DNA from 3 places in the Buttiauxella cochleicola genome. Region 3 is predicted to be linked to each of the others. Evidence: predicted binding sites of a transcription regulator. Region 3 holds the regulator's gene; each other region holds the start of a gene.

Region 1 (11,116 bases), on a different contig from region 3:
GAATGTCACACCGCAACAACGTGCGTCGCTGGTTGCATTAAACATTCAACGTTTACGTTTACTGCCGAAAAAACTCGATACCGGCATTATGGTAAATATCCCTAACTATTCTCTGAGCTATTACCTTAACGGCAGTGAAGTATTGGCTTCACGCGTCATCGTTGGACGGCCAGATCGCAAAACGCCAATGATGAGCAGTGCGCTTAATAATGTGGTCGTTAACCCGCCGTGGAATGTTCCACCAACACTTGCACGCAACGATATTTTGCCAAAAGTGCGCCAGGACCCAGGCTATCTCGACCGTCATGGTTACAGCGTGCTACGCGGTTGGAGTAATAATGCAGAAGCAATCGACCCATGGCATGTTGATTGGGAAACTATTACTGCCAGCAACTTGCCTTTCCGCTTCCAGCAAAAACCTGGGGTGCAGAACTCGTTAGGGCGTTACAAGTTTAATATGCCGAGTTCTGACGCTATCTATTTGCATGACACGCCTAACCACACCTTGTTCCAGAAAGATGCGCGAGCGTTGAGTTCGGGCTGTGTACGAGTCAACAAAGCCTCTGAGCTGGCAAGCATGTTGTTGCAAGATGCAGGATGGAACGATGCCCGGATTTCGAGTCAACTGAAAGATGGCAATACTAAATACGTTAACATTCGCCAGACCATCCCGGTGAGTCTCTATTACCTGACTGCTTTTGTCGGTGACGACGGACGCACGCAGTACCGTACAGATATTTACAATTATGATCTTACCGCGCGATCAGGCGCACAAATCCTTTCAAAAGCTGAACTATTAATACGCTAAATGCAGTAATTCTAATGAATTAGCGGTCGTAATAATTGCTGAGCCCTTCCGGGTCCTCTACAGGGCCCGGTTTTACTGGGTTTTGCACGCCTTGACTCGCTTTGTTTTGGCGGTTAAGGTGCCCAGCAGTGCGCCCAAAGTGCATATTATTCGATCGTTTTTTACCTGTAGACCTGGACATCATGGACAAATTTGACGCAAACCGCCGCAAGCTGCTGGCGTTGGGTGGTGTGGCTTTAGGTGCCTCGCTGTTACCAACACAAGCGTTTGCCATGCTATCAACACCGCGCCCACGCATTCTGACTCTTAATAACCTGCATACCGGGGAGTCATTGAAGGCTGAATTTTTCGATGGTAAAGGCTATATTCAGGATGAATTAGCAAGGCTTAATCATTTCTTCCGTGATTATCGCGCAAACAAAATCAAATCCATCGACCCTAAATTGTTTGACCAGCTTTATCGCCTGCAAGGTTTGTTAGGAACCAACAAACCGGTGCAGCTGGTATCTGGTTATCGCTCCCTGGACACGAACAATGAGTTACGTGCCCACAGCCGAGGTGTAGCTAAAAAGAGCTATCACACCAAAGGCCAGGCAATGGATTTCCATATTGAAGGGATTTCGTTAAGCAATGTTCGCAAAGCAGCATTATCTATGCGCGCTGGTGGTGTAGGATACTACCCAAGCAGCAACTTTGTGCATATTGATACCGGGCCACTAAGGCATTGGTAAAACAACGGAATCCGGCGAGCGTTGCCGGTATTGGAGCGTTATGAACTATCACATTATTCCGGTCACCGCATTCGGCCAAAACTGTTCTCTGATTTGGTGCGAAGAAACTCAGCAGGCAGCATTGGTTGACCCAGGCGGTGAAGCCGAAAAGATCAAACAGCAAGTTACTGCGAAAGGCGTGACAATTACGCAGATCCTGTTAACTCATGGCCATCTTGATCATGTTGGAGCGGCTGCTGAACTGGCTGAGCACTATGGTGTTCCTGTGGTTGGGCCGGAAAAAGAAGACGAATTCTGGTTGCAGGGTTTACCCGCGCAAAGCCAAATGTTTGGCCTCGAAGAGTGTTTGCCGCTGACACCAGATCGCTGGCTGAACGAAGGTGACACGGTGTCGGTAGGGAATGTGTCCTTCCAGGTTCTGCATTGCCCGGGCCATACACCTGGTCACGTTGTTTTCTTTGATGCTCAATCCCAGTTACTGATTTCCGGTGATGTGATTTTCAAAGGTGGGGTGGGGCGTAGCGATTTCCCTCAGGGCAATCATGCAGCACTCATCGACTCAATTAAACGTAAGCTATTGCCACTGGGCGATGATGTGACGTTTATTCCGGGTCATGGACCATTGTCGACGCTCGGTTACGAACGCCTGCACAATCCCTTCTTGCAAGACGAATTACCGGTCTGGTAAATCAGGCCGCAGAAATAGAAAGAGCCGCATTGCGCGGTAATGCCGATCAGTTAAGGATCGGTTGACCGATCCAGTGGCTGTGTAAGAATCCGGAAATGCTCACCCGTTTCCGGATTTTTTTATGCATATCGCACAGGCTCTTGATCTCGTTTCACGTTACGACTCTATGCGTAACCCAATGACTTCTCTCGGGGATTTTCTTGACCCGGAGCTTATTTCCCGCTGTCTTGCCGAGTCCGGCACTGTCACTCTGCGTAAGCGCCGTCTGCCGCTGGAAATGATGGTCTGGTGCGTTATCGGTATGGCACTCGAGCGTAAAGAGCCACTTCATCAAATCGTTAACCGGCGGGATATCATGCTGCCGGGTGACCGTCCCTTCGTCGCCCCCAGCGCCGTTATCCAGGCCCGTCAGCGGCTGGGAAGCGAGGTTGTTCGCCAGGTGTTCCTGCAAACTGCACAACTCTGGCATGGTGCCACGACTCATCCCCACTGGTGTGGCCTGACACTGCTGGCCGTGGATGGCGTGGTCTGGCGAACACTGGACACAGCCGAAAACGACGCAGCGTTCCCGCGTCAGACGTATGCCGGTCAGCCCGGACTCTACCCTCAGGTTAAAATGGTCTGCCAGATGGAGCTGACCAGCCATCTGTTAACGGCCGCCGCTTTCGGCACGATGAAGGAAAGTGAATACACGCTGGCAGAGCAGTTGATAAACCAGACCGGTGATAACACTCTGACTCTGCTGGATAAAGGCTATTACTCTCTGGGTCTGCTAAACGCCTGGAGCCAGGCAGGGAAACAACGCCACTGGATGATCCCACTGAGGAAAGGCGCGCAGTACGAGGAAATACAGAAGCTGGGAAAAGGCGACCATCTGGTGAGGCTGAAAACCAGCCCGCAGGCGCGGAAAAAGTGGCCGGCGCTGGGAGAGGAAATGACGGCCCGACTGTTGACGGTCACCCGGAAAGGAAAAGTCAGCCATCTGCTGACCTCGATGACGGATGCGATGCGCTATCCGGGTGGGGAGATGGCGGAGCTGTACAGCCATCAGTGGGAAATCGAGCTGGGTTACCGGGAAATCAAACAGACAATGCAACTGAGCAGGCTGACGCTGCGGAGTAAAAAGCCGGAGCTTGTGGAGCAGGAACTGTGGGGCGTGCTGCTGGCGTATAATCTTGTGCGTTATCAGATGAAAAAAATGGCAGGCAGTCTGAAAGGTTACTGGCCGAATCAGCTGAGATTCTCGGGATCATGCGGAATGGTGATGCGGATGTTGATGACATTGCAGGGTGCGTCACCGGGACGGATCCCTGAACTGATGCGGGACATGGAGAGCATGGCGCAGATGGTAAAGCTGCCGATAAGAAGAGAAAGAGCCTTCCCGAGAGTGGTAAAGGAAAGGCCACGAAAATATGGTAAAGCCTGGAACAAAAATGCCAGTCAGTTGCTTAACTGACTGGCATTACCGCATTGCGCGGCTCTTTTTTTATATATTATGGCTTACAGCACAGCGACAATCGCTTCGCATAGTGGCGCCATGTTGTCTGGAGTCATACCAGCTACGTTTACTCGGCCGGATGCTACTGCATACACACCAAACTCTTCACGTAAACGCAGTACCTGCTCTTTGGTCAGGCCGCTGAACGAGAACATGCCGTTCTGGTTGATGATGAAGCTGAAGTCGCGATTAGCGCCTTTCTCTTGCAGGGTATTTACAAACAGGTGACGCATACGCTGAATACGCTGGCGCATGTCGGACAGCTCTTGTTCCCAAAGAGTACGCAGGGCATCGTTGCTAAGAATCGTTGCTACTACCGATGCACCGTGAGCTGGTGGGTTAGAGTAGTTCGCACGAATCACAGATTTCATCTGACTGAATGCACGGTCAACGGTATCTGCATCAGCAGCAACCAGCGTACACGCACCTACACGCTCATTGTAGAGGCCGAAGTTCTTGGAGTAGGAACTCGCCACAATCAGCTCTTGATGGCTTGCTGCGAAGATACGCAAGCCTTCTGCGTCTTCTTCCAGACCACGGGCAAAGCCCTGGTAGGCGAAATCGAATAGTGGCAACCAGCCTTTGGCCAGAGACATCTCTGCCAGGACTTTCCATTGCTCAGCTGTTGGGTCGATACCGGTCGGGTTATGGCAGCAACCGTGGAACAACACCACGTCGCCAGCTTGTGCAGATTGCAGGCTGTTGACCAGGCCATCGAAATTCAGAGAGTGGTTCTGTGCATCGTAATAATCATACTCGCACACTTCCAGGCCAGCGGAGTTAAAGACGCTTTTATGGTTCGGCCAGCTTGGATTGCTCACCCACACACGTTTGGTTGTGGTGTTTTTAGCGAGGAAGTCAGCGGCAACACGCAGCGCGCCAGTACCACCCGGGGTTTGTGCTGTGCGAGCGCGTTTGTTAGCACTCAGAGCATTGTTTTTCCCGAACAGCAATTCCTGGGTGCAGCTACCAAACTCTGGAATACCGTCGATGCCGAGGTAGTTCTTGGTGTTCTCATTTTCCAGCAGATACTGCTCCGCCTTCTTAACACAGGTCAAAACCGGAGTTTTACCCGTTTCATCCTTATAAACACCAATGCCGAGATTAATTTTAGTCGGACGGTCATCGGCGCGAAACAGATCGGCTAAACCAAGAATTGGATCAGCTGGAGCAGCGGTAATGTTCTCAAACATGACGGGTTTCCATTGTGATATCGAGGGAGTAACGCTCTCAGGTTAACTGCTGTTTTAGCAAATGCCAACCGTTTGCAACAAAAAGAAACAGCCCCCGTCACAAGATAAGTTTTTCTACTTTTCAGGCATAAAAAAACAGGACCGAAGCCCTGTTTTTAAATCATCCTTGCAACAAAGTTGCTGGATAATTAGAACTGGTAAACGATACCAACAGTGGTCTGGTCATCAGTTTCTTGACCAGTCGCTTGTGCGTAGCTGTTGTCGTCCAGCAGGTTAAATTTGTATGCCGCGTAAACGTTCATGTTTTTGTTGAAGTAGTACCAGGTACCGACTTCGACATATTTAACCAGGTCAGCATCGCCGCCTGCAAAGCCTTTACGACCAACAAGGTCCTTACCTTTAGACTGCACGTAACCCACGGATGGACGCAGACCGAAATCGAATTGGTACTGAACAACCGCTTCGAAGTTCTGAGTTTTGTTAGCGAAGTTTGCATCTGGTTCACGAGTCATGTTCTGCGTTTCTGCATACATAACTGCTGCGTACACGTTGTTTGCATCGTATTTAGCAGAAGTAGACCATGCTTCAGCTTGATCACCACTTGCGCCGCCGTTATAGCGAACACCCGCTGGAGTTGATGCTGTTTCTGCATTCTTCTGTGCATCGGTACGGTCAGAGTTTGCATAACCCGCAGCTACGCTGAAGCCTTCTGCAAAGTCATAAGTTACAGCAGTGCTGTAGCCTTCGCCGTTAGCTTTAGCGCCGTTACCACTCAGGCTAGCTGAGATTGGGGTACCAGTAGTGTCGTCATAGTTAACGGTAACTGGACTGTTACGATCGTTTTTACCCTGGTATTGCAGAGCAAAGTTCAGACCGTCAACCAGACCGAAGAAGTTGCTGTTACGGTAAGTCAGAACACCATTAGTACGGCCAGTCATGAAGTTGTCGGTAGCAGCCCATGAATCGCCACCCCAAACAACGAACATATCGGTGTAAGCCGCTACGTCGTAGATTGCGCCATAGTTACGGCCGTAATCCAGGGAACCTGCATCACCAAATTTCAGACCAGCAAATGCCAGACGAGTATTTTGGCTCTGAGCGCCTTCCGGGTTGGAAGCGGTCATGTTGTATTCCCACTGACCGTAACCAATCATCTGGTCATTGATCTGGGTTTCACCCTTGAAGCCAATACGAGCATAGGTAGAGTCAGCGTTTGTGCTGTGACCGTTAGTCGTCCAGCCATGCTCACCAACAGCCTTACCATAGAAGTCCAGTTTGTTGCCGTTTTTGTTGTAGATTTCTGCAGCGTTAGCTGCACCGGCTACCAGCAGAGCAGGGATTAACACTGCCAGAATATTGCGCTTCATCATTATTTATTACCCTCATTAGGTTTTTTTGTAACACCTGCCACTGCCGTCAATAATTCTATACGGAACTATTGATGAGAGTTTGGTGTCTTTCTGTATCTGTCAGGCATCTTTCCATCCATGAAACCGTTTCGCTAGCCTGAAAGTGCTACAAACATCGAGAGTGAGTTACAAGAAGAAACTATGTGTAACTAAATGTGTATTTTATGGAACTTTGTGAACTAACTCAAACTTCTTAGCCGCTTCGTATAAAATTCGACCTTTCCATTCCTATATATATGAATTACTTATGTTTAATCCGTATAAGAAGAGGCTTAGTGAATTCTTCGCTTACATTTGCACATTTCTTGAGTGTTTTTTGGATGTCCAGACATCTGTGTGAATTTTGGCCGAATGTGCTAAGTCAAACACCAGAATGAGGATGCAAGCGGAAAGTAAGGTTATTTTGTGTTTGTCTGTTTCATGGACACAATTGGTAACCGGCAAGTTGCAGGAAGGGGTTGAAATTGACGTTTGTTTAACTTTCGTTGAAGAAAAAAGACGTTTGTACGACAGGCAGAAAAAAGGCCAGCAATGCTGGCCTTTGAAAAACGACGACTTAGAAGCTTGCGTTACGCGGTGTACGTGGGAATGGAATCACGTCACGAACGTTCTGAACACCGGTTACATAGGCAATCAGACGCTCAAAACCAAGACCGAAGCCCGAATGTGGAACGGTGCCGTAACGACGCAGGTCGCGGTACCACCAGTAGTCTTCTTTATTCAGACCCATCTCAGCCATGCGCGCATCCAGCACATCCAGGCGCTCTTCACGCTGAGAACCACCGATGATCTCACCGATGCCCGGCGCTAACACGTCCATTGCGGCAACGGTTTTACCGTCTTCGTTAAGGCGCATATAGAACGCTTTAATATCTTTCGGGTAATTCTTCACAACTACCGGTGCTTTGAAGTGTTGCTCAGCAAGGTAACGTTCATGCTCAGAAGAAAGGTCAACGCCCCAGTAAACTGGGTTTTCGAATTTCTGGCCACAATTCTCGAGAATTGTAACAGCGTCGGTGTAGTCAACCTGAGCGAAATCAGCATCAATGAAACGCTGTAAACGTGCGACTGCATCTTTGTCAACGCGCTCTGCGAAGAACTCCATGTCATCCATGCGCTCATCAAGCACCGCTTTGAAGACATATTTCAGCATCGCTTCTGCCAGACCTGCTACGTCGTCCAGATTTGCGAAAGCGACTTCCGGTTCTAACATCCAGAACTCAGCCAGGTGACGGCTGGTGTTAGAGTTTTCAGCACGGAAGGTTGGGCCGAAGGTATAAACCTTGGACAACGCGCACGCATAGGTTTCACCGTTCAACTGACCCGATACGGTCAGGAACGCTTCTTTGCCAAAGAAGTCTTTATCGAAATCGACTTTGCCAGCGTCGTTACGTGGCAGATTTTCCATATCCAGCGTAGACACGCGGAACATCTCGCCTGCGCCTTCGGTGTCTGAGGCAGTAATCAGTGGTGTAGAAACCCAAAAATAACCTTGCTCATGGAAGAAGCGATGCAGCGCCTGGGCCAGTGTATGACGAACGCGTGCAACAGCGCCGATCATGTTGGTACGCGGACGCAAGTGAGCAACTTCACGCAGATACTCAATGCTGTGGCGTTTAGCCGCCATCGGGTAAGTATCAGGATCATCAACCCAACCAGTCACTTCAACTTCAGTGGCCTGGATTTCAAAGCTCTGGCCCTGACCGAGAGACTCTACAACTTTACCTGTGACAACGACTGAACAGCCAGTGGTCAGGCGCAGTACGTCTTCATTGTAATTAGGCAGAGTATTATTAATGACGGCCTGTACAGGAGAGAAGCAGGAACCGTCATAGACGGCGAGGAAGGAGATACCAGCTTTTGAATCTCTACGAGTACGCACCCATCCGCGCACGGTGACTTCTTGGTCAACGGCTACACGGCCCTGGAGTACGTCGGCTACAGGCACAACGCTCATATTTTTCTCTCTATTAATTGGTCAATGACAAAAATAAATTACCCACAATGGGGGGTTATCTATGTTACCTGTCGCGAGCAATCAGACAAGTAGAAAAATCATCAGGGAGCAAGAAATACAATAAAGAAGGGGGCGTGGGGGGATAAATAGGAAAACTCATGGGCTCAATGAATATCACCCATGAGTTTATCTGAATCAGCTGGCTTTCTTAACCTGTGGCAAATCGAAGGCTTTACGCAATGCGCGGACGAACGCTTTATCGTGGCAAATCGTTTTGCCCGGGCTGTCAGAAAGTTTCGCCACCGGCTTGCCGTTACACTCTACCAGCTTGATAACAATATTCAGCGGTTTCACATGTGGAATATCGCAGGTCAGGCGAGTACCGATACCAAAACTTAAATTGATGCGCGCTGCGAAGTGGCGATACAACTCAATAGCTTTTGGCAAATCCAAATTATCAGAGAACACCAATACTTTGGTTTTTGGATCAATGCCAAGCTTCTGATAATGAGCGATAGCTTTTTCGCCCCATTCGACTGGATCCCCTGAATCATGGCGCAATCCCTGGTATTGGCTGGCAAACGAGAGGTCAAAATCGCGCAAGAAGGCATCCATAGTGATGCAATCCGTTAATGCGATACCGAGTTTGTCAGGATACTCGTCAAGCCATGCCTGGAGTGCTGCACGTTGGCTGTTCGCCAGTGTAGGGCTGATTTGCTGATGTGCCTGGAACCATTCGTGGGCCTGAGTGCCCATTGGGGTTAAATTCAGTCGATGCGCCAGGTCGTAATTACTGGTACCGACAAACCACGTTTCTTGTTGCAGGCGGCTGACAATCGCCTCCTGAACTTCACGGGAGAAACGGCGGCGGGTACCAAAATCCATCAGACGGAATTTGGAAAGGTCGGTGTCTGCTGTCAGTTCTTTGAATTGAACCAGCTTACTTTCCAGACTCTCCAGCGCCATTTGCGGCGTGACGCCGGGTGAACGATGCTGATGCACCACTTCACTGATCACGGCCAGCAGCGGCACTTCCCACATAATCACTTCCAGCCAGGTGCCGGTCAGACGAATGTCTAAATGACCATTGTTATTGCGGATATGGACTGTCGAGGGGTCGTAGCGAAAAGTACGCAGCCACGCGAGATAATCTGCTTTAAAGAACGGCAGACTTTCCAGGAAGGTAAATTCCTCGTCGCTCAGCGCGAGGTGCTGCATTAAATCAACCTGTTCACGGATGTCATCTGCATAAATGCCCAGCAGATCGTCACCGCGGCAACGGAACTCGGCCGCGACGCTCACGTCGTGATAACGGTGGAAAACCGCCTGCTGCATATGAAGCTTATAGGCGTCAGTATCCAGAAGCGTTTGCAAAATCGGGGAAGCGTATCGTGTCATGGCGCGTTGCAGCATCCTCTCACAGGAGCGTTTCCATAAGGGCTAAGCAGATAAAAGACGCAGGAGTATACCCTGATTATCTGTTTATTAAACCTGGATCACAACACACGAACCGATCCGGGTCGATGGCAATTCGTGCCGCTTGTTATATAAATGTAGCAATATGCGCCAGATGCCCAGAAAAGTTGATGATTCTGCGTGGCAACATTAGAGCAACAGGAATAGACTGAACCCCGAAAACTTACGGAAGATATATAAGGTTTTTTATGACACAACAGCCACAAGCCAAATATCGCCACGACTACCGTGCGCCGGATTACACGATTACCGATATCGATTTGACCTTTGACCTTGATGCCACAAAAACCCTGGTCACTGCTATTAGCCAGATTACCCGCCAGGGCTCGGCGAATGCGCCACTGCGTCTTGATGGCGAAGACCTGACGCTGGTTTCAATTTCGGTCAACGGTGCTGCCTGGGAAGATTATCGCCAGGAAGATGGCGCATTGATTATTGAATCGCTGCCAGAAGCCTTCACGCTGACCATCGCTAATGAAATCAGCCCGGCAACTAATACCGCGCTCGAAGGGCTTTATCTTTCAGGCGATGCGCTTTGCACTCAGTGTGAAGCTGAAGGTTTCCGCCACATTACCTGGTATCTCGACCGACCAGACGTTCTGGCGCGCTTCACCACCAAAATCATTGCCGATAAATCCAAATATCCTTTCCTGTTATCTAACGGCAACCGCATTGCCGAAGGAGAACTGGATAACGGCCGTCATTGGGTTCAGTGGCAAGACCCGTTCCCGAAACCGTGCTACCTGTTTGCGCTGGTGGCGGGTGATTTCGACGTCCTGCGCGATACGTTTAAAACGCGTTCTGGCCGTGATGTGGCGCTGGAGCTGTTCGTCGACCGCGGCAATCTCGACCGCGCAGGCTGGGCGATGACCTCTTTGAAAGCGTCGATGAAATGGGATGAAACCCGCTTCGGCCTGGAATACGACCTCGACATCTATATGATTGTCGCCGTCGACTTCTTCAATATGGGGGCGATGGAGAACAAAGGGCTTAACGTCTTTAACTCCAAATATGTGCTGGCCCGTGCGGAAACCGCGACAGACAAAGACTACCTCGATATCGAAGCCGTCATCGGCCACGAATATTTCCACAACTGGACCGGCAACCGCGTGACTTGTCGTGATTGGTTCCAGTTAAGCCTCAAAGAAGGGCTGACTGTTTTCCGCGATCAGGAATTCAGCTCTGACCTCGGTTCACGTGCAGTTAACCGCATTCAGAATGTGCGGACCATGCGTGCTGCGCAGTTCGCTGAAGACGCAAGCCCGATGGCGCATCCGATTCGCCCGGACAAAGTCATTGAAATGAACAACTTCTACACCCTGACGGTGTATGAGAAGGGTTCAGAAGTTATCCGTA
Region 2 (11,116 bases), on a different contig from region 3:
GTGAACTGGTTCCATGCGGCTGAACATGGTGACGTACATGCATTTGCGGATGAAGTGAATCACCTGGGTGAACAGTTGCCACGCTTTGAGCGCCACGTCTGGTATCGCACACCATCCGAAAGCTGCCGTGCACAGGCAAAATTTGATAGCGAAGGGCTGATGGATTTAGTCGCACTTGAGAGCAAAATCAGCGCGCCAGATATGCAGTTTTATCTGTGCGGCCCGGTGAGTTTTATGCGTTTTGCTGCTGAGCAATTGGTGAAGTTGGGTGTTGAGCAAGACCGGATTCATTATGAATGTTTTGGTCCGCATAAAGTGATGTGATCAAAAAACACGGTGGATGTCGCTCGCGCTAATCCACCGTGGGACTGCTTTTTGTATGTCGGATTAGCGCAAGCGACATCCGACATACAATTATTAAATTGCTGCGTCGTCTTCTTCGCCAGTACGGATACGCACTACGCGCGCCACATCAAAGACAAAGATTTTACCATCGCCGATTTTACCGGTTTGCGCAGTACGGATAATGGTGTCCACGCAGGTATCAACGATGTCGTCAGTTACGACAATTTCAATTTTTACTTTTGGCAGGAAATCCACCATGTACTCGGCACCACGGTACAGTTCGGTGTGCCCCTTCTGACGACCAAAACCTTTAACTTCAGTTACCGTCATGCCGGTGATGCCAACTTCTGCCAGCGCTTCGCGCACGTCATCCAGTTTGAACGGTTTAATAATCGCATCAATTTTTTTCATGGTATTTCCGGTTCCCGCACAACTCAAGTGTGCTGCCTGGTTACAGTAATCGTGGCTTCAAACTACCACAAACTACTCTTTAAAGTCATTGGCATCGAGTTCATGGCGTGAGAGTAATTTGTAGAATTCGGTACGGTTGCGCCCCGCTACACGTGCCGCCTGGGTCACATTGCCTTTGGTCATTTGCAGCAATTTTCGCAGATAGTTCAGCTCAAACTGGTTACGTGCTTCAACGAAAGTAGGCAGCGCAGTATTCTCACCTTCCAGAGCCTGCTGAACCAGCGCTTCGCTGATAACGGGAGCGGATGTCAAGGCAACGCACTGTTCAATCACGTTAACCAACTGGCGCACATTGCCAGGCCAACTTGCCGCCATCAGGCGTTTCATTGCATCGGTCGAAAAGCTACGAACAAATGGCTTATGGCGATCGGCTGACTGACGTAATAAATGATTCGCCAGCAAAGGCACATCTTCCGCGCGTTCTTGCAGGGCCGGGATCTTCAGGCTCACCACGTTCAGACGGTAAAACAGATCTTCACGGAACTCACCGCGCTCCATCGCTTTGGGTAAATCGCGGTGGGTAGCGGAAAGAATACGTACGTCGATATCGAGATCGCGGTTACTGCCTAGCGGGCGCACTTTGCGCTCCTGCAACACGCGCAGTAATTTGACCTGCAAAGGAATCGGCATATCGCCAATTTCATCAAGGAATAACGTGCCGCCTTCTGCGGCCTGGAACAGCCCTTCTCTGCTGCTGACCGCGCCAGTAAATGCGCCGCGTGAATGACCAAACAGTTCGGATTCCAGCAACTGTTCCGGCAACGCGCCGCAGTTGATAGCGATAAATGCCTTCTTGCTGCGCGGACTAGCGTTGTGAATAGCCTGCGCAAGGATCTCTTTACCGGTCCCACTTTGCCCGTTGATCAGCACGCTGACATCCGACTGGGCCACCATGCGCGCCTGATCCAACAAGCGCAGCATCGTCGGGCTGCGTGTAACAATAGTGTCGCGCCACATATCATCACCGGCAGTGACCGTATGCTCGAGAGCATCGTCAATCGCCTTGTAGAGCGCATCTTTATCAACTGGTTTAGTCAAGAAACTAAATACGCCCTGCTGTGTTGCGGCCACGGCATCCGGAATAGAACCGTGAGCGGTCAGAATGATAACCGGCATTCCCGGTTGTGCTTTCTGGATTTCGGCAAACAACGCCATGCCATCCATTTCATCCATCCGCAGGTCGCTAATCACTAAGTCGATTTTTTCTCGTCCCAGGAGACGTAACCCTTCAGCACCACTTTCCGCGGTGGAAACGGTATAACCTTCACTGGTCAGGCGCATACCGAGAAGTTTAAGCAGGCCTGGATCGTCATCGACCAACAGGAGTCTTGCAGGCTTACGTTGCGTCATGGTTTCGCCTCCTGCGCGGGCTTGGTATTGTCCGGCAACTCAGCACCGGCAGGTTTGCGGCTGGAAAGCTGGCGTTCGATGTCCGTCAGGTTTTCCAGTTTGCGAGTCGTCAGGCTGAGCTGGCCTCTGAGACGTTGCTGTTGTTCACGCAACGTATCCAGCTCGTTGTCTGACGACTGTTGTAGTTTGCTGTAGCGGGTACGTTCATCTGACAGCGCCAGCAATGACGCTTGCCCATCACGCCAGACCTGGAATAACGAGCGCACCTGTGAAGGCACTTCTGTCGTCATCGTATCCAGCTTAACCATGTAACGGCGGCGCTCGGTTGGGCTAATTTTGGCATTCGCCAACAAAATCCCTCTTTTGAACGTGTCGCGCCAACTATCAGATGGCCAGCGACGTGCTTCAGCCCGCGCCTGAATCGGCGCTAAACGCTCCGCACAATCCATCGCCCGAAGCCAATAGAGAGGGTTACTCATTGAGTCATGGCTCTGGTTTTGCCAGATATCCTCACACTCCGTAGACAAGTAATCGGCCAGTTGCTGTTCCGGCTCTTCCGCTAGTTGTGGGTGTTTAACATCTTTTGGCACAGTATTCTGAACACAGCTCGCCAATAGTAATGGCACAAGTAATGCGGACAGCGGGCGAATTGAAACTGGGCTGCGTAGGCATGGGATTAAGCCGTTACGCAACACGTGAAAAATAGTCGCTTTCATTTTTTATTTGTTCTCGGGAAAGACAGGTAACTCGATTCGGAAGCAGACATCTGCCGTTTCATCATCAATCAGGTGCAATTCGCCATGCATACGACGGATACAATCCTGGGCGATACTCAATCCCAGGCCGCTACCTTTAACTGCACCTTTACGCTGGTGGCTTCCCTGATAAAAAGGTTCAAAGATCATCTCTCGCTCCGCGGACGGAATGGGGTCACCTGTGTTACCCACATCAATATAGAGCAAGTGACCCACCTGCGAGCTTCGTAGATAAATGGTACCGGATTCAGACCCATAGTGCACCGCATTGGAATAGAGATTATCCAGCACGCTCATTAACAACATCGGCTCCGCCAGACAAGCAACCGGGCTAATATCACACTCGGTACGCATCATTTTAGCCCGTGCAGGCAAACTGTGAGAGGCAATAATGACATCCACCAGTGGTGCCAGTTCAACTTTACCCATCTCGAGTGGGACATCTGCCAGTTTACGGTTGTAATCCAGTAACTGCTCAATCAATTTTTGTAAGTGGCGGCTACTGTTATCAAGAATTTCCACCACCTCTTTTTGGTCGGTGGTCAGCGGCCCAACAACCTGATCGGCAAGCAATTCGGTACCTTCACGCATACTGGCTAGCGGTGTTTTTAATTCGTGGGAAATATGGCGCAAAAATTCGTGGCGCTGGGACTCAAGCCAGGAAAGGCGCTCACTGAGCCAGACAATTCGCTGCCCAACAGAACGTAGTTCCCTCGGCCCTTTAAACAATACCGAATTACCCAATGAACGCCCCTCACCGAGTAAATTAATCATCTTCTCGATACCTTTCACCGGGCCGATAATCATGCGCGTAAAGATAATGACCAATGCAAAGCTCAACAGGAATAATACCAGCGCCTGCCAGCCAAAGAACTGTCCGCGCTCGGCAATCTCTTGTTGAAGTTGCTGTCCACGGGAAAACACCACCGCGCGTGTCGCTTGTACCATCTCAGCATTTTTGGCCGCGAAGTTCTCAAGGTGTGCAGCAGCAGCGGTATCTGGGCCGCTATTTTTGCATTGTATGTTGGCAAGGTCGTTTAACGACTGGCTGAGGTCTTTATAAAGATGGTTATCAGGCAAAACACCGGAATGCGCTTCGAGCATTTGCGTGTAACGCTTTCGCTGCCCCTGGTAGACCGTCTCAAGCGTTGCATCATCCAGCACACAATATTGGCGATAGCTACGTTCCATTTCCAGAGCAACGTTTGTCATAGCTTCACTGCGGCGAGCATCCACCAGCGTGGTGCGATTAGTTAACGCAGCCTGATCGCTGAGCGCATTAAGGCTTTGCCAGGCTTGCCATGCCAGAACCAACAGTGGAACCAGCACCAGCAAAAAGGCCATCATGACGAGCTGACGTAAGGATCGCGGGAAAAAATGCCACTGGTTCAATAGACTTATCTCATTGGGACTGCGGATAATTTGATGCTAGCGGGGATTGGCGGGAGTTTAAAGTCTTGAACGCAGAAACAACAAAGGCAGAGAATAATCTCTGCCTTTGTTCTGGAATCAGGCGGTGCCTTACTCAACGTTTCGCCCGGAGCATGATAAAGCAGTACAAGACTGGCAATAATCAAAAGTCGGACGGCAGGCACCTTGAGTGCATCATTCTATGGTTTATGTAGCACAACCCTTGCGGGGGCTGACATAAGAAGGTGAATGAGCCACTGCGCAGTATTATGCATTATATGTGCCACAGTTGCTACAAATTACATACATCAATGTTTCCATTATGTTTATTTGCAATAACGCACATGAATAACATAGGCTATTTTTTGAGCGCACTGTCGCTATTTAGCAACACCAATAGAGCCCCACCTCACAGACCTTTAAAATCAATATGTTAAACGTCTCCATTTGGAGACAGTAAAAAATAGTGAATGTCGGGTTTTAGTGACAAAAAAATCCCTGCCGAAGCAGGGACTCTATTAAGGCTTAACCAAGTTGCTTACGCGCATTGCGGAAAATACGCATCCACGGGCTATCTTCGCCCCACTCGGCTGGGTGCCAGGAGTTGCTAACAGTACGGAACACACGCTCAGGGTGCGGCATCATAATGGTGACACGCCCACTTTCGTTGGTTACGGCAGTGATACCGTTTGGTGAACCGTTCGGGTTCGCCGGGTAATTCTGCGTAACTTTACCGAAGTTATCGATAAAGCGCAGTGCCACCAGACCTTTGCTTTCCAGTGCCGCCAGATGAGCCGCATCGCGCACTTCCACATGCCCTTCGCCGTGTGAAACCGCGATTGGCATATGTGAGCCGACCATGCCTTGCAACAGCAGCGACGGGCTTGAAGTCACTTCAACCAGGCTGAAACGCGCTTCAAAGCGATCTGAGTGGTTACGCACAAAGCGTGGCCACAAATCGCTGCCCGGGATCAGTTCACGCAAGTTCGACATCATCTGGCAACCGTTACACACGCCCAGAGCCAGGGTTTGCGGACGGTGGAAGAAGGTTTCAAACTCGTCACGCACCCGTGAGTTAAAGAGAATGGACTTCGCCCAGCCTTCACCTGCACCCAGCACGTCACCATAAGAGAAGCCGCCACATGCCACCAGCGCCTGGAAATCTTCCAGACCACGGCGACCGGCCAGTAAATCACTCATGTGCACGTCGATGGCATCAAAGCCCGCACGGTGGAAGGCTGCCGCCATTTCAACGTGGGAGTTCACACCCTGCTCGCGCAGCACGGCAACTTTCGGACGAGCACCTTTAGCGATAAATGGTGCCGCGATATCTTCTTTGATGTCGAAGCTGAGCTTAACGTTCAGGCCAGGATCGTTGTCATTGGCTTTCGCTTCATGCTCTTGATCGGCACATTCTGGGTTATCACGCAGGCGCTGCATCTGCCATGTGGTTTCTGCCCACCACATGCGAAGCGTGGTGCGGCTTTCGCTAAACACCGTGTGCTTATCAGCGGTCAGCGTGAAACGGTCACCCATAACAGCTTTACCGAGGAAGTGAACACAATCTGCCAGGCCGTGGTCTGCCAGTGTTTTCTCAACCGCTTCGCGATCTGCCGCTCTCACCTGGATTACTGCACCTAACTCTTCATTAAAGAGTGCCGCCAGATGGTCGCTACCTAAAGTTGCGATATCCGCTTCCATGCCACAGTGACCAGCAAATGCCATCTCTGCCAGAGTAACCAACAGACCGCCGTCGGAACGGTCATGGTAAGCCAGCAGTTTCTGTTCGGCCACCAGCGCCTGAATCGCGTTAAAGAAGCCTTTCAGTTGTTCAGCACTGCGCACATCGGCTGGTTTGTCGCCCAGTTGACGGTAAACCTGAGACAGCGCCGTTGCACCCAGCGCGTTATGGCCCGCGCCCAAATCAATCAGCAACAGGGCGTTATCTTCAGTTTGCAGCTGTGGCGTTACGGTGCGGCGCACATCTTCAACACGGGCAAACGCGGTGATAACCAGCGACAGTGGAGAGGTCATCTCGCGTTGCTCGGTGCCCTCCTGCCAGCGGGTTTTCATCGACATCGAATCTTTGCCGACCGGAATGGTCAGGCCAAGCGTTGGACAAAGTTCTTCACCCACTGCTTTTACCGCTTCATAAAGACCAGCGTCTTCACCAGGGTGACCTGCGGCGGACATCCAGTTTGCGGAGAGTTTAATGCGATTGAGCGCGCCAATTTGCGTAGCTGCAATGTTGGTCAGTGCTTCACCAACAGCCAGGCGGCCCGATGCTGCGAAGTCGAGCAGCGCAACCGGAGCACGCTCGCCAAGCGACATCGCTTCGCCGTAATAGCTATCGAGGCTTGCGGTGGTGACCGCACAGTTAGCGACCGGGATTTGCCACGGGCCAACCATCTGATCACGCGCCACCATGCCGGTAACGGAACGGTCGCCGATGGTCACAAGGAAGGTTTTCTCAGCAACGGTCGGCAAGTGCAATACGCGGTTAACTGCATCTGCGATGGTGATGTTGCGAGTGTCCAGCGCGTCGCCCTTCGCTTTCAGGGTTTCAACGTTACGTTCCATTTTCGGCGTTTTGCCGAGCAGCACGTCCAGCGGCATATCAATAGGCTGGTTGTCGAAATGGCTGTCGTTAAGCGTCAGGTGTTTTTCTTCAGTCGCTTCACCGATGACGGCATATGGCGCACGTTCACGGCGGCACAGTTCGTCAAACAGCGGCAACTGGTCTGGCGCAACCGCCAGAACATAACGTTCCTGGGATTCGTTACACCACACTTCCAGCGGGCTCATGCCAGGTTCGTCGTTCAGAATATCGCGCAGTTCAAAACGACCACCACGACCGCCATCGCTAACCAGTTCAGGCATGGCGTTGGAAAGACCACCTGCGCCCACATCGTGAATAAACAGAATTGGGTTGGCATCGCCCAGTTCCCAGCAACGGTCGATAACTTCCTGGCAGCGACGTTCCATTTCTGGGTTGTCACGCTGTACGGATGCAAAATCCAGATCTGCGTCAGATTGACCGGATGCCATAGAGGATGCAGCACCGCCACCCAGACCAATATTCATTGATGGGCCACCGAGCACAATAAGTTTCGCGCCCACGGTAATTTCGCCTTTCTGAACGTGGTCGGCACGAATGTTACCGATGCCACCAGCCAGCATGATTGGCTTGTGGTAACCACGTAACTCTTCGCCGTTATGGCTATTCACTTTCTCTTCGTAAGTACGGAAGTAGCCAGTCAGAGCCGGGCGACCGAATTCGTTGTTAAACGCCGCACCACCCAGAGGGCCATCAGTCATGATATCCAGCGCGGTGACGATACGATCGGGTTTGCCGAAATCTTCTTCCCAAGGCTGTTCAAAACCTGGAATGCGCAGGTTTGATACCGAGAAACCTACCAGACCCGCTTTCGGTTTAGCACCACGGCCCGTTGCACCTTCATCACGGATTTCACCACCGGAACCAGTTGCAGCACCCGGCCATGGAGAAATAGCTGTTGGGTGGTTGTGGGTTTCGACTTTCATCAGGATATGAGCATCTTCCTGGTGATAGTCGTAGCGGCCCGCTTCGTGGTCGGCAAAGAAGCGCCCAACCTGTGAGCCTTCCATGACTGCGGCGTTATCTTTATAAGCTGATAACACGTACTCAGGGTTTTTCTCGAAGGTGTTTTTAATCATTTTAAACAGCGATTTAGGCTGTTCAACGCCGTCAATAACCCAGTCGGCGTTAAAGATTTTGTGGCGGCAATGTTCGGAGTTGGCCTGCGCGAACATATACAGCTCGATGTCGTTCGGGTTGCGCCCCAGTTTGGTGAACGCATCCTGTAAGTAGTCGATCTCATCTTCTGCTAAAGCCAGCCCTAAACGGATGTTGGCTTCAACCAGTGCTTCGCGACCTTGCGTGAGCAGGTCAACACTTTGCACCGGCGCAGGCGTGTGATGAGAGAACAACTGCTGTGCACCATCAAGCGAACCAAATACGCTTTCCATCATGCGGTCGTGTAGCAGCGCGGCAACTTCCTGGCGCTGTGCATCGGTCAACGTGCTGGCAGTGATGTAATACGCCACGCCGCGCTCAAGGCGCTTAACTTTGGCCAGATCGCAGTTGTGGGCAATGTCGGTGGCTTTGGAGGACCAGGGTGAGATGGTGCCAGGACGCGGCGTGACCAGAATCAGGTCGCCGGTCGGGGCGTGGTCGGCAAGGGTTGGACCATATTTCAACAACCGTTGCAGACGGGCGTGCTCTTCAGCCGTTAACGGCGCGTCGAGATCGGCAAAGTGAACATACTCGGCATAAATGTCGCTGACCGGAAGGTTGGCGTCATTAAAGCGGGCCAGTAATTTGTTAATACGAAATGCCGATAAAGCGGGCGAACCACGCAGAATTTCCATCATCAAAGATCTCTCGTCTTCGAAACGCCAGGGGGACGCTTCAGTGGGCGCAAGGGGAAAACGGGCGCCATTATAGATAATCCGCCGCCGCGACGAAACCGTTTGCGTAGAAATAAGTGGATTACTTTTCATTGGTTAAAATTCAGCCAGAAATGTTGAATAAGTTGCGCGGTGGCGTTTTGTTAAGCAAAATGCGCCACACCTTTTTGTATAACCTCAACTTTTGAAGCCTGTTGTTAGCGAAGACTCGACGCACCGCAGAAGATTAACTATTTGAAAAGATTTAAGATTAATTATCTGCTCATCGGTGCCGTAACCGTGTTGCTGGCAGTGGCGCTCTGGCCCTCCATACCCTGGTTCGGACAAGCCGAAAACCGTATCGCCGCTATTCAATCGCGGGGGGTTTTACGCGTCAGTACTATTGAGTCACCGCTGACCTACACCCTTTATCAAGGCAAAAAAATAGGCCTCGATTACGAGTTGGCTCAGCAGTTTGCTGACTACCTTGGCGTAAAGCTGGAAGTCACCGTTCGTCCGAATATCCAGGAACTGTTTGATGACATTGATAATAACGATGCCGATGTGATTGCGGCAGGACTGGTCTATAACGCGCAACGCGGTCAGCGTTATCAAGCTGGACCAGCATACTATTCAGTTTCTCAGCAGATGGTTTATCGCATCGGCAGCCCACGCCCCAAAACGCTGGCAGGTGTCAAAGATAACCAACTGGTACTGTCGCCTGGCGTAACTTCACTTAATGCTTTGAACAAGCTGAAAGCAGAAAAATTCCCGGATTTAAGCTGGCGAGTCGATGAACAACACAGCAGCACTGAACTGATGCAAAAAGTGGTTGATGGAGAGATTGCCTTTACCATTGCGGACTCTGTTGCCATCAGCACCTTCCAACGCGTCCATCCACAGCTTGCTGTCGCTCTGGATGTGACCGACGAGCAGCCGGTCACCTGGTTTAGCGCGTTAGATAATGATGATAGCCTTTCCGCGGCGCTACTCGATTTCTATAACCGCCTTAATAGCGATGGCACCTTTGCGCGTCTTGAAGAGAAATATCTCGGTCACGTTGGGGATTTTGACTACGTAGATACACGTACCTTCCTAAAAGCGGTTGATACCGTGCTACCAACGCTTCAGCCGTTATTCGAAAAATATGCCACTGAAATAGACTGGCGTTTGCTGGCGGCGATTTCGTATCAGGAATCGCACTGGGATGATCAGGCCACCTCACCAACTGGCGTGCGCGGGCTCATGATGCTGACCAAAAATACCGCGCAAAGTCTCGGTGTTACTGACCGCTTAGACCCAGAGCAAAGCATTGAAGGTGGGAGTCGTTATCTGAAAGATATGATGTCAAAAGTGCCCGATAGCGTGCCAGAGGAGGAGCGTATTTGGTTTGCTCTGACGGCATATAATATGGGGTATGCGCATATGCTTGATGCCCGTCAGCTTACGGCGAAGCAGAAAGGTAACCCGGACAGTTGGGCGGATGTCAAAACTCGGCTGCCGCTACTGAGCCAAAAACAGTATTACAGCAAAACGACTTATGGCTACGCCCGTGGTCATGAGGCGTACGCCTATGTGGAAAATATCCGTAAGTATCACATTAGCCTTGCGGGATATTTGCTTGAAAAAGAGAAACAGGTAGCGCAAGAAGAAAAATATGCCGAAGCTTACCCGGCAGTAGCTCCTGTAGAACTAGCTACTCCGAGCTACGGGCCTTTTCCTTTAGGGCCTTTTTCTCCAGACGGCGGGCTCGAAAAAAATCACTTAACATTGCCGAGCACTCTTCTGCCAGTACGCCCTCAGTCACCATAACCTGGTGATTCATACCAGGGTGCCCTACCACGTCCATCAGAGATCCAATTGCTCCGGTCTTAGCATCACGCGCACCAAACACCAGGTTTCCGATACGTCCATGCACCATCGCACCTGCACACATAACGCATGGTTCGAGGGTGACATAAAGTGTTGTTTCCAGCAGTCGGTAGTTTTGCAGCACCAAACCGCCCTGACGCAACGCCATAATTTCAGCATGGGCTGTCGGATCGTGTCGCCCGATAGAGCGGTTCCAACCTTCACCAATCACCAGGTTGTTATGGACCAGCACTGCACCGACAGGAACTTCACCTTCTTCCCACGCACGGCGGGCAAGGGTTAGCGCATGGCGCATCCAGTGTTCGTGGTTCAATTCGCTTTCTGACAAGGGATTCTCCGGCCTATATTCGGGCGCGCATTATACACAGTCGTTATGCCAGACGGAATTATTCGAGCTGCTGTAACTGACCTTGCGGCGTAACCCGCCAGCGGTGCTGGCAAAAATAGAGCAGAGGGTTATCCTGGTTGCTGTCGCTGTAACCGCT
Region 3 (11,116 bases):
TAGAAATTAACCCTTTAATTCTAAGAGGATTTTGTAAATATGCGCTTACTTCACACCATGCTGCGTGTCGGCGATCTGCAACGCTCCATCGAATTTTACACTAACGTGCTGGGCATGACTCTGCTGCGTACCAGTGAAAACCCTGAATACAAATACTCTCTGGCATTCGTTGGCTACGGCCCGGAAACCGAAGAAGCGGTTATCGAACTGACCTATAACTGGGGCACCGATAGCTACGATTTAGGCAATGCTTATGGTCACATCGCTCTGAGCGTTGATGACGCGGCTGAAGCCTGCGAACGTATTCGTAAAAACGGTGGCAATGTCACCCGTGAAGCTGGCCCGGTAAAAGGCGGCTCCACCGTTATCGCTTTTGTTGAAGATCCAGACGGCTACAAAATTGAGCTGATCGAAAGCAAAGACGCAGGTAAAGGGTTGGGTAATTAATATCCTGTTACGGGTGCTCTCTGCACCCGTTAGCTTCCCTTGTTAAAATTTGCCATAATGCGCGCTGCTTTTTCCCGTATTAAGAGATCCTGATGTCTGACAACACGCAACTGCATAGCCTGTGCGACCGTTTTCGTGGTTTTTATCCGGTAGTCATTGACGTTGAAACCGCCGGGTTTAACGCTAAAACCGATGCTTTACTTGAAGTCGCAGCCATCACTTTAAAGATGGATCAAGACGGCTGGTTATCGATTGACGAAACCCTGCATTTCCATGTTGAACCTTTTGAAGGCGCAATTCTTCAACCTGAAGCGCTGGCCTTTAATGGTATCGACCCGCATAACCCTTTGCGTGGTGCAGTGAGTGAATATGACGCGCTACACGCAATTTTTAAAATGGTGCGCAAAGGCATTAAAGACAGCGGTTGTAACCGCGCGATCATGGTCGCCCATAATGCGACATTCGATCACAGCTTTATGATGGCAGCGGCAGAACGTGCTTCATTAAAACGTAACCCGTTCCATCCATTTGTGACCTTTGACACTGCCGCACTAAGCGGGTTAGCACTGGGCCAGACGGTGCTCGCCAAAGCATGTATCGCCGCTGGCATGCCATTTGACAGCAGCCAGGCGCACTCGGCTCTATATGATACTGAGCAAACCGCCGAGCTTTTTTGCGAAATCGTTAACCGTTGGAAACGTTTAGGCGGCTGGCCTTTACCGCTGCCAGCGGACCCCGAATCCTGAGCATAAAAAAAGCGACTTTGATAAGTCGCTTTTTTATTTCTGGCAATTACTTAGTCCAGTTGCAAATTACTCTGCGTCTGGCTCTTCAGATTTGTGTTTGGCAGCAGATTCTTTAATCAGTGTCTGCAACTCGCCACGCTGATACATCTCAATAATGATGTCGCAGCCGCCAACCAGTTCACCATCAACCCACAGCTGCGGGAAAGTAGGCCAGTTAGCGTATTTTGGCAGCTCAGCACGGATGTCTGGGTTCTGTAAAATATCAACGTACGCGAAACGCTCACCACAAGCGGATAGCGCCTGCACAGCCTGGGCGGAGAAGCCACAGCTAGGCAGTTTCGGAGAACCTTTCATATAAAGAAGAATTGGGTTCTCAGTAATCTGTTGTTGGATTTTTTCAATAGTGCTCATTGCTTGCTTCCTCAAACCAAGTACTGGCATTAGTCTGCCATTGTAGCGATTGACGCCCTCTCCAGAAAACACCATTTTTTAAAGGGTTTTTCTGTCATACGCGATGGAGGGACAACATGTATTAAGAATAACACTTTTCCCGCCACTGAAAATCAGCAAATGACCCTATGCCTGATCAATAAATAGCCTTACAACCATTAGTTTGGTTAATTTTTTTGCGTCCGGTAACGAAACAGCAAGGCGAATAGTAAAAGGTTATTAACTTTATCGTGGTTAATAGATTAGAATCGGCGGGTTTCGCAAAATCATACACGGGCATGATGGTTTTTCTCATGCATTCATTTTCACCAGGGGATTGTCGAGTGGCGCGGATAACAAAAATTTCTATCACGCTCTGTGCTCTGCTATTTACCTTGCCGTATACACCATTGACGCAGGCGTCTGAGCACGCTCGTCCCGTGGCTGCGCAAAAAGCGCACGTTGTGAAAAGCACAACGAAGAGCACAGAAAAGAGCAGTAAGAGTAAAACCACCACCGCCAGCAAAAAAAGCACCACCTCAGTCAAAACAGCCAGCAAGAAAAAAGAAGCAACTGCCGCAAAAAGTAAAACTGCCAAAAATGCCAGCAGCGCTAAAACAAAGAATCTTGCAAAAAACTCCCGCAATAAAACCTCTAAGCTCGCAAAAGCTCAGCCTGTTACTTTCACCGAAAAATGCAGCAAGCCACGTAAAGGCCATAAAGCGCATTGTGTAAAAGTTAAATCAGAGCAGCCAACGACGATTGCTGCGGCGCATAAAGTCCGTGTGCAAAAAGCACAAAAAACGGCAATGAATAAATTGATGGGCCAGATTGGTAAACCGTATCGTTGGGGTGGCACCTCGCCGGTTACCGGTTTCGATTGTAGTGGTCTGGTTTACTACGCATACAAAGATTTAGTGAAGTTCCGTATTCCTCGTACCGCTAATGAGATGTATCACCTGCGTGATGCCTCATCTGTAGATCGTGGGGAATTGGAAACTGGCGATTTGGTCTTCTTCCGCACCCAAGGTCGAGGCACCGCTGACCATGTTGGCGTGTACGTGGGCAACGGTAAATTTATTCAGTCACCGCGTACCGGGCAGGATATCCAGATCACCTCATTGAGCGAAGACTACTGGCAGCGCCACTATGTCGGTGCCAAACGCGTTATGACCCCTAAAACCATTCGTTAAACGCTCTTATTAGAAAACCTGCACCTGCCCTTCCCTGGGCAGGTGAGTTCCCTCTTTTGCTTATCCTTTCAATTTGTTACCCTAAACCCGCACTAAAAGTGATGTTTAACAATAGATACCCAAATTAATTCGAGTTGCATCGCAGCCAACAAAGATGCGGCTCGAAGTATGAAGGGTAATAAGGAGTCAGCAATGTCGTTCGAACTACCTGCACTACCATATGCAAAAGATGCTTTAGCACCGCATATCTCCGCCGAAACTCTGGAATACCATTACGGTAAACACCATCAAACCTATGTCACTAACCTGAACAATCTGGTTAAGGGCACCGCGTTTGAAGGTAAAACTCTCGAAGAGATCGTTCGTACTTCCGAAGGTGGCGTGTTTAACAACGCAGCTCAGGTTTGGAACCACACCTTCTATTGGAATTGCCTGGCACCAAATGCAGGCGGTGAACCAACTGGGGAGCTTCTGGAAGCCATTAATAAGTCGTTTGGGAGCTTTGCTGAGTTTAAACAGCAGTTCACTGATGCGGCTATTAAAAACTTTGGCGCTGGCTGGACCTGGCTTGTCAAACAAGAAGATGGCGCTCTGGCGATTGTCTCTACCTCAAACGCGGGTACCCCATTAACAACAGCGGCAACACCGTTATTGACTGTGGATGTGTGGGAACATGCGTACTACATCGACTACCGCAATGCTCGTGCTGGCTATCTTGAGCATTTCTGGGCGTTGGTGAACTGGGAGTTTGTTGCTAAGAATCTGGCAGCATAAAACCAAAAAGATATGGGCCGCGATTGCGGCCCATTTTAATCAGAGCGATGTATCAATGCAGTACGGCGGTTAACGCGCCACACACAATCAGAGCCAAAACAACAACCGTGGTCATGATTGAAAATTTCAGATCGGTACTCATTAGCAAACTCCTTTTATTACCCTACAATCGGTGTGTCGGATTGATTTTCCCACAATCAGACATAAAAATCCCCCTGGTTTTAACCTGATATCGCTTTTCCCTCTTTCACTTTTCTCCAGGATAGGCCAAAATCCCACGCTAATTTGTTGCGTACCATCTATTCAACGCCCTCCTCCCGTTTTATGTCGCAATCCCGGCATACCTGCAACCTTAACGTTGCCTCAGGAGTTAGCGTACGCAAACGTTTAACACATTGGTTATCAGGGGTTTACGATATGGCCCGGAGTGAAATTTAATGGCGACAATCAAGGACGTAGCGAAGCTCGCAAACGTTTCCACTACAACCGTATCACATGTGATTAACAAGACCCGTTTTGTGGCGGAAGAAACACGCAATGCGGTCTGGGCAGCAATTAAACAATTGCATTATTCGCCTAGCGCCGTCGCACGTAGCTTGAAAGTTAATCACACCAAAACGATTGGTTTGCTAGCCACTTCTAGCGAAGCACCCTATTTTGCCGAGATAATCGAAGCTGTCGAAAATAGCTGCTTTGAAAAAGGCTACACCCTGATTTTGGGTAATGCGCACAATAATTTCGAAAAACAGCGCGCCTATTTATCCATGATGGCGCAAAAACGCGTCGATGGGCTGTTGGTGATGTGTTCTGAATACCCGGAATCATTACTGACTATGCTTGAAGAGTATCGTCACATCCCAATGGTTGTGATGGACTGGGGCGAAGCCCGCGCGGATTTCACCGACTCCGTTGTCGATAATGCCTTCCACGGTGGCTATCTGGCTGGCCGTTATTTGATTGAGCGTGGTCACCGCGAAATTGGTGCAATTCCCGGTCAAATGGAACGTAATACCGGTGGCGGCCGCCATGCTGGTTTTATGAAAGCGCTGGAAGAGGCTGGTATCGCTATTCCTGAGAACTGGATTGTGCAGGGTGACTTTGAACCTGAGTCAGGCTACCGCGCCATGCAGCAGATAATTGGGCAGTCCCATCGCCCTACCGCGATATTCTGCGGCGGTGACATTATGGCGATGGGCGCAATTTGTGCTGCTGATGAAATGGGTTTACGCGTGCCGCAAGATATTTCCATTATCGGCTACGACAACGTGCGTAACGCGCGTTACTTCTCACCGGCATTGACCACCATTCATCAGCCGAAGGATTCACTGGGTGAAACAGCATTCAATATGCTGCTGGATAGAATCGTCAATAAACGCGAAGAGTCGCAGTCGATTGAAGTACATCCACGCTTAATTGAACGCCGTTCAGTGGCAGATGGTCCATTCCGCGATTATCGTCGCTAAAAACAGTCAATGGAGCCTGCCTAAGCAGGCTCCTGCAACCACTCCTGATTCATCGTCTCACTATCCCCCAAATACTCCAACAACCAGGCCAAAGCTGGCGAAGCATCATTTTGCCGCCATGTCAGGCAACATGCCGCGTCCGGGAATGGGTTATCGAGCGTCAGCTCACTCCACTGCCCCGAAGCTAACCACGGCTTTGCTATATGCAGCGGCACCATACCAATACATAAACCCGCGCTAAGACAATCAGAGCCAGATTCCCAGTCTGGAACCACAACTCGACGCTGATTATCCAAAAGCCAGGTAATGCGCTTCGGTAGCGAGCGGGAAGTATCTTCCAGTACTAACGACGGCCAGGCCCGTAGATCATCATCACTTAAGGTTCCGCCCTGCTGTGCCAGCGGGTGATTTGATGACACCACACAGCGCCAACTCAACGTCCCCATATCGCGGAACGCATAACGCCCCCCGACGGGAATAGCTTGTGTCGCACCAATCGCGACTTCAACTCGCCCATCAGCCAGCGCATCCCACACGCCGTTAAACACTTCCTGGAAGATACGCAGTTCGATATCCGGAAAATGACGATAAAAATCCAACACTAACTGACGTGTTCGTTCAGGTTTAACGATGTTATCGACTGCAATCGCCAGGTGCCCGCGCCATCCATTTGCGATCTGTTGACACTGCTGCCGTGTCGTCATCATTTTTTTGATAACAGAACGGCCTTCTTTCAGGAAAAAGACGCCAGCGGGGGTTAATTCAACATCACGATGGCGACGTTCGAATAACGGAACCGCTAACCAATCTTCCAGTTGCCGTACCGTATAGCTGATAGCTGACGGAACGCGGTGCAACTCTTGTGCTGCACCACTGAAGCTGCCATTGCGCGCTACCGCATCTATCACTTCCAGCGAATATTCTGACCACATTTCTCTGCTCACAAATTTTTTGAACGCAACCTACAAATATTAGCGTTTCACAAGCCTATTTGCACTCCGTACACTCTTGCAGCGATCAACCTGCAAGATAAAACAAGAGAAAATTATGCAACCATCAAAAGGATTTCTTATCTGGCTGGCTGGATTAAGTGTTCTGGGCTTCCTTGCCACAGACATGTATCTGCCTGCTTTCGCTGCCATTCAGCAAGATTTACAGACCGATGCCTCCGCCGTCAGTGCGAGCCTGAGCCTGTTCCTTGCGGGCTTTGCGTTTGCCCAGTTAATGTGGGGGCCGCTGTCAGACCATTTCGGACGTAAACCAGTTTTGCTGGCAGGTCTAAGTCTGTTCGCCGTCGGTTGTATTGGAATGTTGTGGGTAGAAAGTGCTACTGCTCTGCTGGTGCTGCGCTTCGTTCAGGCCGTTGGTGTTTGTTCTGCCGCGGTAAGCTGGCAGGCACTGGTGACCGATTACTACCCGGCAAACCGTGCAAATCGCATTTTTGCAACGATTATGCCGCTGGTTGGTCTATCTCCAGCACTGGCTCCACTGTTGGGTAGTTGGATTTTGACCCACTTTGACTGGCAGGCGATTTTCGCCACACTATTTGCCATCACGCTGGTGCTGATGATACCAACTCTGCGCCTGAAACCACGTACCCAGCATCACCCGCAAACAGAAGACAACAAAGTCAGCTTTATGTCGTTGCTGCGTAATCGCGTGTATAGCGGCAACGTGTTGATTTATGCGGCCTGCTCCGCAAGCTTCTTTGCCTGGCTGACCGGTTCCCCGTTCATTCTGAATGATATGGGCTACAGCCCGGCGGCGATTGGCCTGAGCTATGTGCCACAAACTATCGCCTTCCTGATTGGTGGTTACGGCTGCCGTAGCGCACTGCAAAAATGGCAAGGCAAGCAAATGCTGCCGTGGTTGCTGGCGTTATATACGTTGAGCATTTTCGGCACCTGGGCGGTTGCGGTAAGCGGCCACGCCACACTCACGTTATTGCTGATTCCGTTCTGTGTAATGGCGATTGCCAACGGTGCGATTTACCCAATCGTGGTTGCTTCCGCACTGTTGCCTTTCCCGCAAGCCACGGGTAAAGCCGCTGCGCTGCAAAACACGCTGCAATTGGGCCTGTGCTTCCTGGCAAGTTTGATGGTGTCGTGGTTGGTCGCTACACCACTGCTTACAACCACCAGTGTCATGTTGGTAACAATTGTTCTGGCCATGCTGGGTTATCTGCTTCAGCGTCGTAAAAATGCCGAGGTCTGGCAACCGGCTGAATCGGATGCACATTAAGATTAAAATTGCTCAGCCTCAACATGGTTAGCTTGCTAAGAATATGTGATTGAATCACCGCTTAAGCGAGCCTATACTCATAAACGGCTCAACAAATAACACCATAATAATCACATTAAAACGGGAGCCTCTTGGCTCCCGTTTTTGTTTTACATCTGTTTTTTTGGGGCGCCAAGCCCCCTTTCTCTGTTCTACGTCGGATATCAGGCACACGGAATTTTCCGTGACATTTCTCACATGCCCAAAATAGCGTCTACGCTGTTTTAAGGTTCCTTTCACATTGGTGATGGAGAAGCTATGAGTTCATCGTGTATAGAAGAAGTCAGAATAAGAAATAACCCGTGGTATCGGATTGTGAACGATATGCTCACGCGTGCAGGGGTAGAAATTAATGGCCCACGCCCTTTCGATATACAGGTTAAGCATCCCGATTTTTTTAAGCGTGTTCTGCAAGAGGGTACACTGGGTCTTGGTGAAAGCTATATGGACGGCTGGTGGGACTGCGAACGACTGGATATTTTTTTCCATAACGCCATTCGCGCCGGACTTGAGCGGCAACTCCCCCACCATTTAAAAGACACGCTACGTGTAGCCGCCGCGCGCTTAGTTAATCTGCAATCCAAAAAACGTGCGTGGATAGTCGGTAAAGAACATTATGATCTGGGCAATGACTTATTTAGCCGCATGCTTGATGAACATATGCAATATTCCTGCGGTTATTGGAAAGACGCTACCACGCTAAGTGATGCACAAAACGCCAAGCTTAAAATGATTTGCGATAAGCTGCATCTTGAGCCAGGAATGACGTTACTTGATATTGGTTGCGGCTGGGGCGGTCTGGCAGAATTTGCTGCCCGGAATTACGGCGTAGCCGTTCATGGTGTAACCATCTCCGCCGAACAACAAAAACTGGCGCAAGAGCGTTGTGCCGGGCTTAACGTTAATATTGCGCTGCAAGATTATCGCGAACTGGATATGCAATTTGACCGCATTGTTTCTGTCGGCATGTTCGAACATGTTGGGCCGAAAAACTATGCCACCTATTTTAATGTTGCCGACCGCAATCTAAAACCTGACGGTATTTTCCTGCTACATACCATTGGCTCGAATAAAACCTTTAACGGTGTTGACCCATGGATAGACAAGTACATTTTCCCTAATGGCTGTCTGCCGTCAGTGCGCCAGATTGCCGATGCCAGCGAAGGTCATTTTGTGATGGAAGATTGGCATAACTTTGGTGCCGACTACGACAAAACATTGATGGCCTGGCATGAACGCTTCAATAACTTTTGGCCGGAAATTGCCGATAACTATTCAGAACGATTCAAACGCATGTTTAGTTATTATCTGAATGCTTGTGCCGGTGCCTTCCGTGCACGTGATATCCAGCTCTGGCAAGTCGTCTTCACTCGTGGCGTCGAAAACGGTTTACGGGTTCCGCACTGATTTCCACCCCGGCAATGCCGGGGTAAATTCAATCCTCGCAAGCATGTAGCATTTTCTTAACAAAATGTGAGTCCCTTCACGTTTCCTGCGCTCCTTTCTTCACGAGTTTGATCCCGTTAACACTTATCTCTTTATTCATTGGAAACCGGTTTCCATCTTGTTTCACAATCACTCTACTTCCCAAAAACAATAGCAAGGATACCGCCATGAGCATGTACCAAAAAATGGTCAATGTGATTGAGCAAAAAGTCACGCCAATGGCAGGAGCAATGGGCTCTCAGCGCCATGTCATCGCCATTCGCGACGGTTTTATCTCCGCCCTTCCGTTTATGATTATCGGATCATTCTTGTTAGTGTTTATCTTCCCGCCGTTCTCGCCAGACAGCACCTGGGGCTTTGCCCGCTCGTGGCTTAACTTCTCGCAGACCTACCGCGAACAGTTAATGCTGCCGTTTAACCTCAGCATGGGCGTGATGACGTTCTTTATCTCCGTCGGTATCGGCGCAAGCCTCGGGAAGCACTATAAGCTCGACCCGATTATGACTGGCCTACTGGCGTTTATGGCCTTTTTACTGGTCGCCGCACCGTATAAAGACGGGCAGATCTCAACGCAGTATTTCTCCGGCCAGGGCATTTTCACTGCGCTGATTACGGCGATTTACGCCAGCGAAATATACGCGTTATTAAAACGCCACAACATTACCATCCGTTTGCCGAAAGAAGTGCCGACAGGCGTTGCGCGCTCATTTGAAATTCTGATTCCGGTTGTGGTGATTGTTGCAACCCTGCACCCGCTGAATTTGTTTATCGAGTCCACCACTGGGATGATTATTCCCGAAGCAATCATGCATCTGCTGGCACCGTTAGTATCCGCATCCGACTCGCTGCCGGCGATTTTGATTTCCGTCTTTATTTGCCAGATTTTATGGTTCGCCGGTATTCACGGCGCGCTTATTGTCACCGGGATTATGAACCCTTTCTGGATGGCGAACCTGTCAGCTAACCAGACTGCACTGGCTGCGGGCAATGTTCTGCCGCATATCTATTTGCAAGGTTTCTGGGACCACTACCTGTTGATTGGCGGCGTTGGCTCAACACTTCCATTAGCCTTCCTGCTATTGCGTAGCCGTGCGATTCACCTGCGTACCATTGGCAAAATGGGCGTGGTGCCTAGCTTCTTTAACATCAACGAACCCATTTTGTTCGGCACACCAATCATCATGAACCCAATGTTCTTCTTGCCGTTTACTTTGGTGCCAATGATTAACGCAACGCTTGCTTATATCGCGACAAAATTAGGTTGGGTTGCACAGGTTGTCTCTCTGACACCATGGACAACACCTGCGCCAATTGGTGCTTCATGGGCCGCAAACTGGGCGGTAAGTCCCGTAATCATGTGCCTGATTTGTATGGTCATGTCGGCTGTGATGTATTACCCATTCCTGAAAGCTTACGAACGCACCCTGCTGAAACAGGATGAAGAACGTAATACACAGGAAAATGACAGCCCGATTGCAGCAAACTGATATTTTTTATTGCCTGCCCGGATGGCAGGCACGTCAAACGAGGAACGAAAATGAAATACCTATTTCCTGATAATTTTTGGTGGGGCAGCGCCAGTTCAGCACCGCAAACTGAAGGTGAAACGCTCTCTTTTGGCAAGTCTGCCACCATTTGGGATCAGTGGTTTAAAGAACAACCAACCCGTTTCCATAACGGCGTAGGCCCTGCGGATACCTCCACGTTCTACAAGAATTGGAAACAGGACATCGCGCTGCTAAAAGAGCTGAACCATAATACTTTCCGTACCTCAATTTCCTGGGCACGCCTGATCCCTGAAGGGCGCGGCGCGGTAAATCAGGAAGCTGTGACCTTCTATAATCAGGTTATTGACGAGCTGCTGGCGCAAGGTATTAAGCCATTTATCAACCTGTTCCACTTTGATATGCCGATGGTAATGCAGCAGCAAGGCGGCTGGGAAAACCGTGACGTTGTCACGGCATATGCTGAATTTGCTAATGTTTGCTTTGACCTGTTTGGCGACCGCGTGAAGCATTGGTTTACCTTTAACGAGCCGGTAGTACCTGTCGAAGGGGGCTATCTGTACGATTTCCATTATCCGAACGTGGTGGATTTTAAACGCGCAGCCACTGTCGCTTATCACACCATGATCGCCCACTCTCTGGCGGTAAAGGCTTATCACGAGCGTAATGACGGCGGCGAAATCGGTATTATTCTCAACCTCACCCCTTCTTACCCACGTTCGCAAAACCCTGCGGATGTGAAAGCGGCGAACATCGCTGACCTGATGTTTAACCGCAGCTTCCTTGACCCTGCTTTGCGTGGTGAATATCCGCAAGAGTTGGTGGCCTTGTTG

The links. The regulator PurR, encoded in region 3, represses purine synthesis genes. The targets are predictions, from matches to a motif close to CANGCAAACGTTTGCNTG.
Region 1: the regulator PurR is predicted to act here: its motif matches at 4,980-4,997, upstream of LVQ79_RS11190 (amino acid aminotransferase).
Region 2: the regulator PurR is predicted to act here: its motif matches at 8,833-8,850, upstream of purL (phosphoribosylformylglycinamidine synthase).

Annotation. Positions count from the first base shown of each region.
Region 1 is NZ_JAJSOU010000007.1:35,215-46,330, reverse strand. It holds gene ldtD (L,D-transpeptidase) at 1-808, shown strand, start outside; gene mepK (peptidoglycan L,D-endopeptidase MepK) at 991-1,539, shown strand; gene LVQ79_RS11200 (MBL fold metallo-hydrolase) at 1,580-2,227, shown strand; gene LVQ79_RS11195 (IS4 family transposase) at 2,349-3,683, shown strand; gene LVQ79_RS11190 (amino acid aminotransferase) at 3,728-4,918, opposite strand; gene LVQ79_RS11185 (porin) at 5,107-6,285, opposite strand; gene asnS (asparagine--tRNA ligase) at 6,884-8,284, opposite strand; gene pncB (nicotinate phosphoribosyltransferase) at 8,480-9,682, opposite strand; gene pepN (aminopeptidase N) at 9,949-11,116, shown strand, end outside.
Region 2 is NZ_JAJSOU010000016.1:27,893-39,008, reverse strand. It holds gene hmpA (NO-inducible flavohemoprotein) at 1-324, shown strand, start outside; gene glnB (nitrogen regulatory protein P-II) at 418-756, opposite strand; gene glrR (two-component system response regulator GlrR) at 829-2,166, opposite strand; gene qseG (two-component system QseEF-associated lipoprotein QseG) at 2,163-2,882, opposite strand; gene LVQ79_RS18760 (sensor histidine kinase) at 2,886-4,268, opposite strand; gene purL (phosphoribosylformylglycinamidine synthase) at 4,857-8,744, opposite strand; gene mltF (membrane-bound lytic murein transglycosylase MltF) at 9,015-10,571, shown strand; gene tadA (tRNA adenosine(34) deaminase TadA) at 10,456-10,959, opposite strand; gene yfhb (phosphatidylglycerophosphatase C) at 11,018-11,116, opposite strand, start outside.
Region 3 is NZ_JAJSOU010000001.1:175,806-186,921, reverse strand. It holds gene gloA (lactoylglutathione lyase) at 40-447, shown strand; gene rnt (ribonuclease T) at 540-1,193, shown strand; gene LVQ79_RS00815 (Grx4 family monothiol glutaredoxin) at 1,260-1,604, opposite strand; gene LVQ79_RS00810 (C40 family peptidase) at 1,967-2,815, shown strand; gene sodB (superoxide dismutase [Fe]) at 3,008-3,589, shown strand; gene cydH (cytochrome bd-I oxidase subunit CydH) at 3,642-3,731, opposite strand; gene purR (HTH-type transcriptional repressor PurR) at 4,027-5,052, shown strand; gene punR (DNA-binding transcriptional activator PunR) at 5,073-5,984, opposite strand; gene punC (purine nucleoside transporter PunC) at 6,100-7,293, shown strand; gene cfa (cyclopropane fatty acyl phospholipid synthase) at 7,591-8,739, shown strand; gene LVQ79_RS00775 (PTS sugar transporter subunit IIC) at 8,946-10,265, shown strand; gene gmuD (glycoside hydrolase family 1 protein) at 10,316-11,116, shown strand, end outside.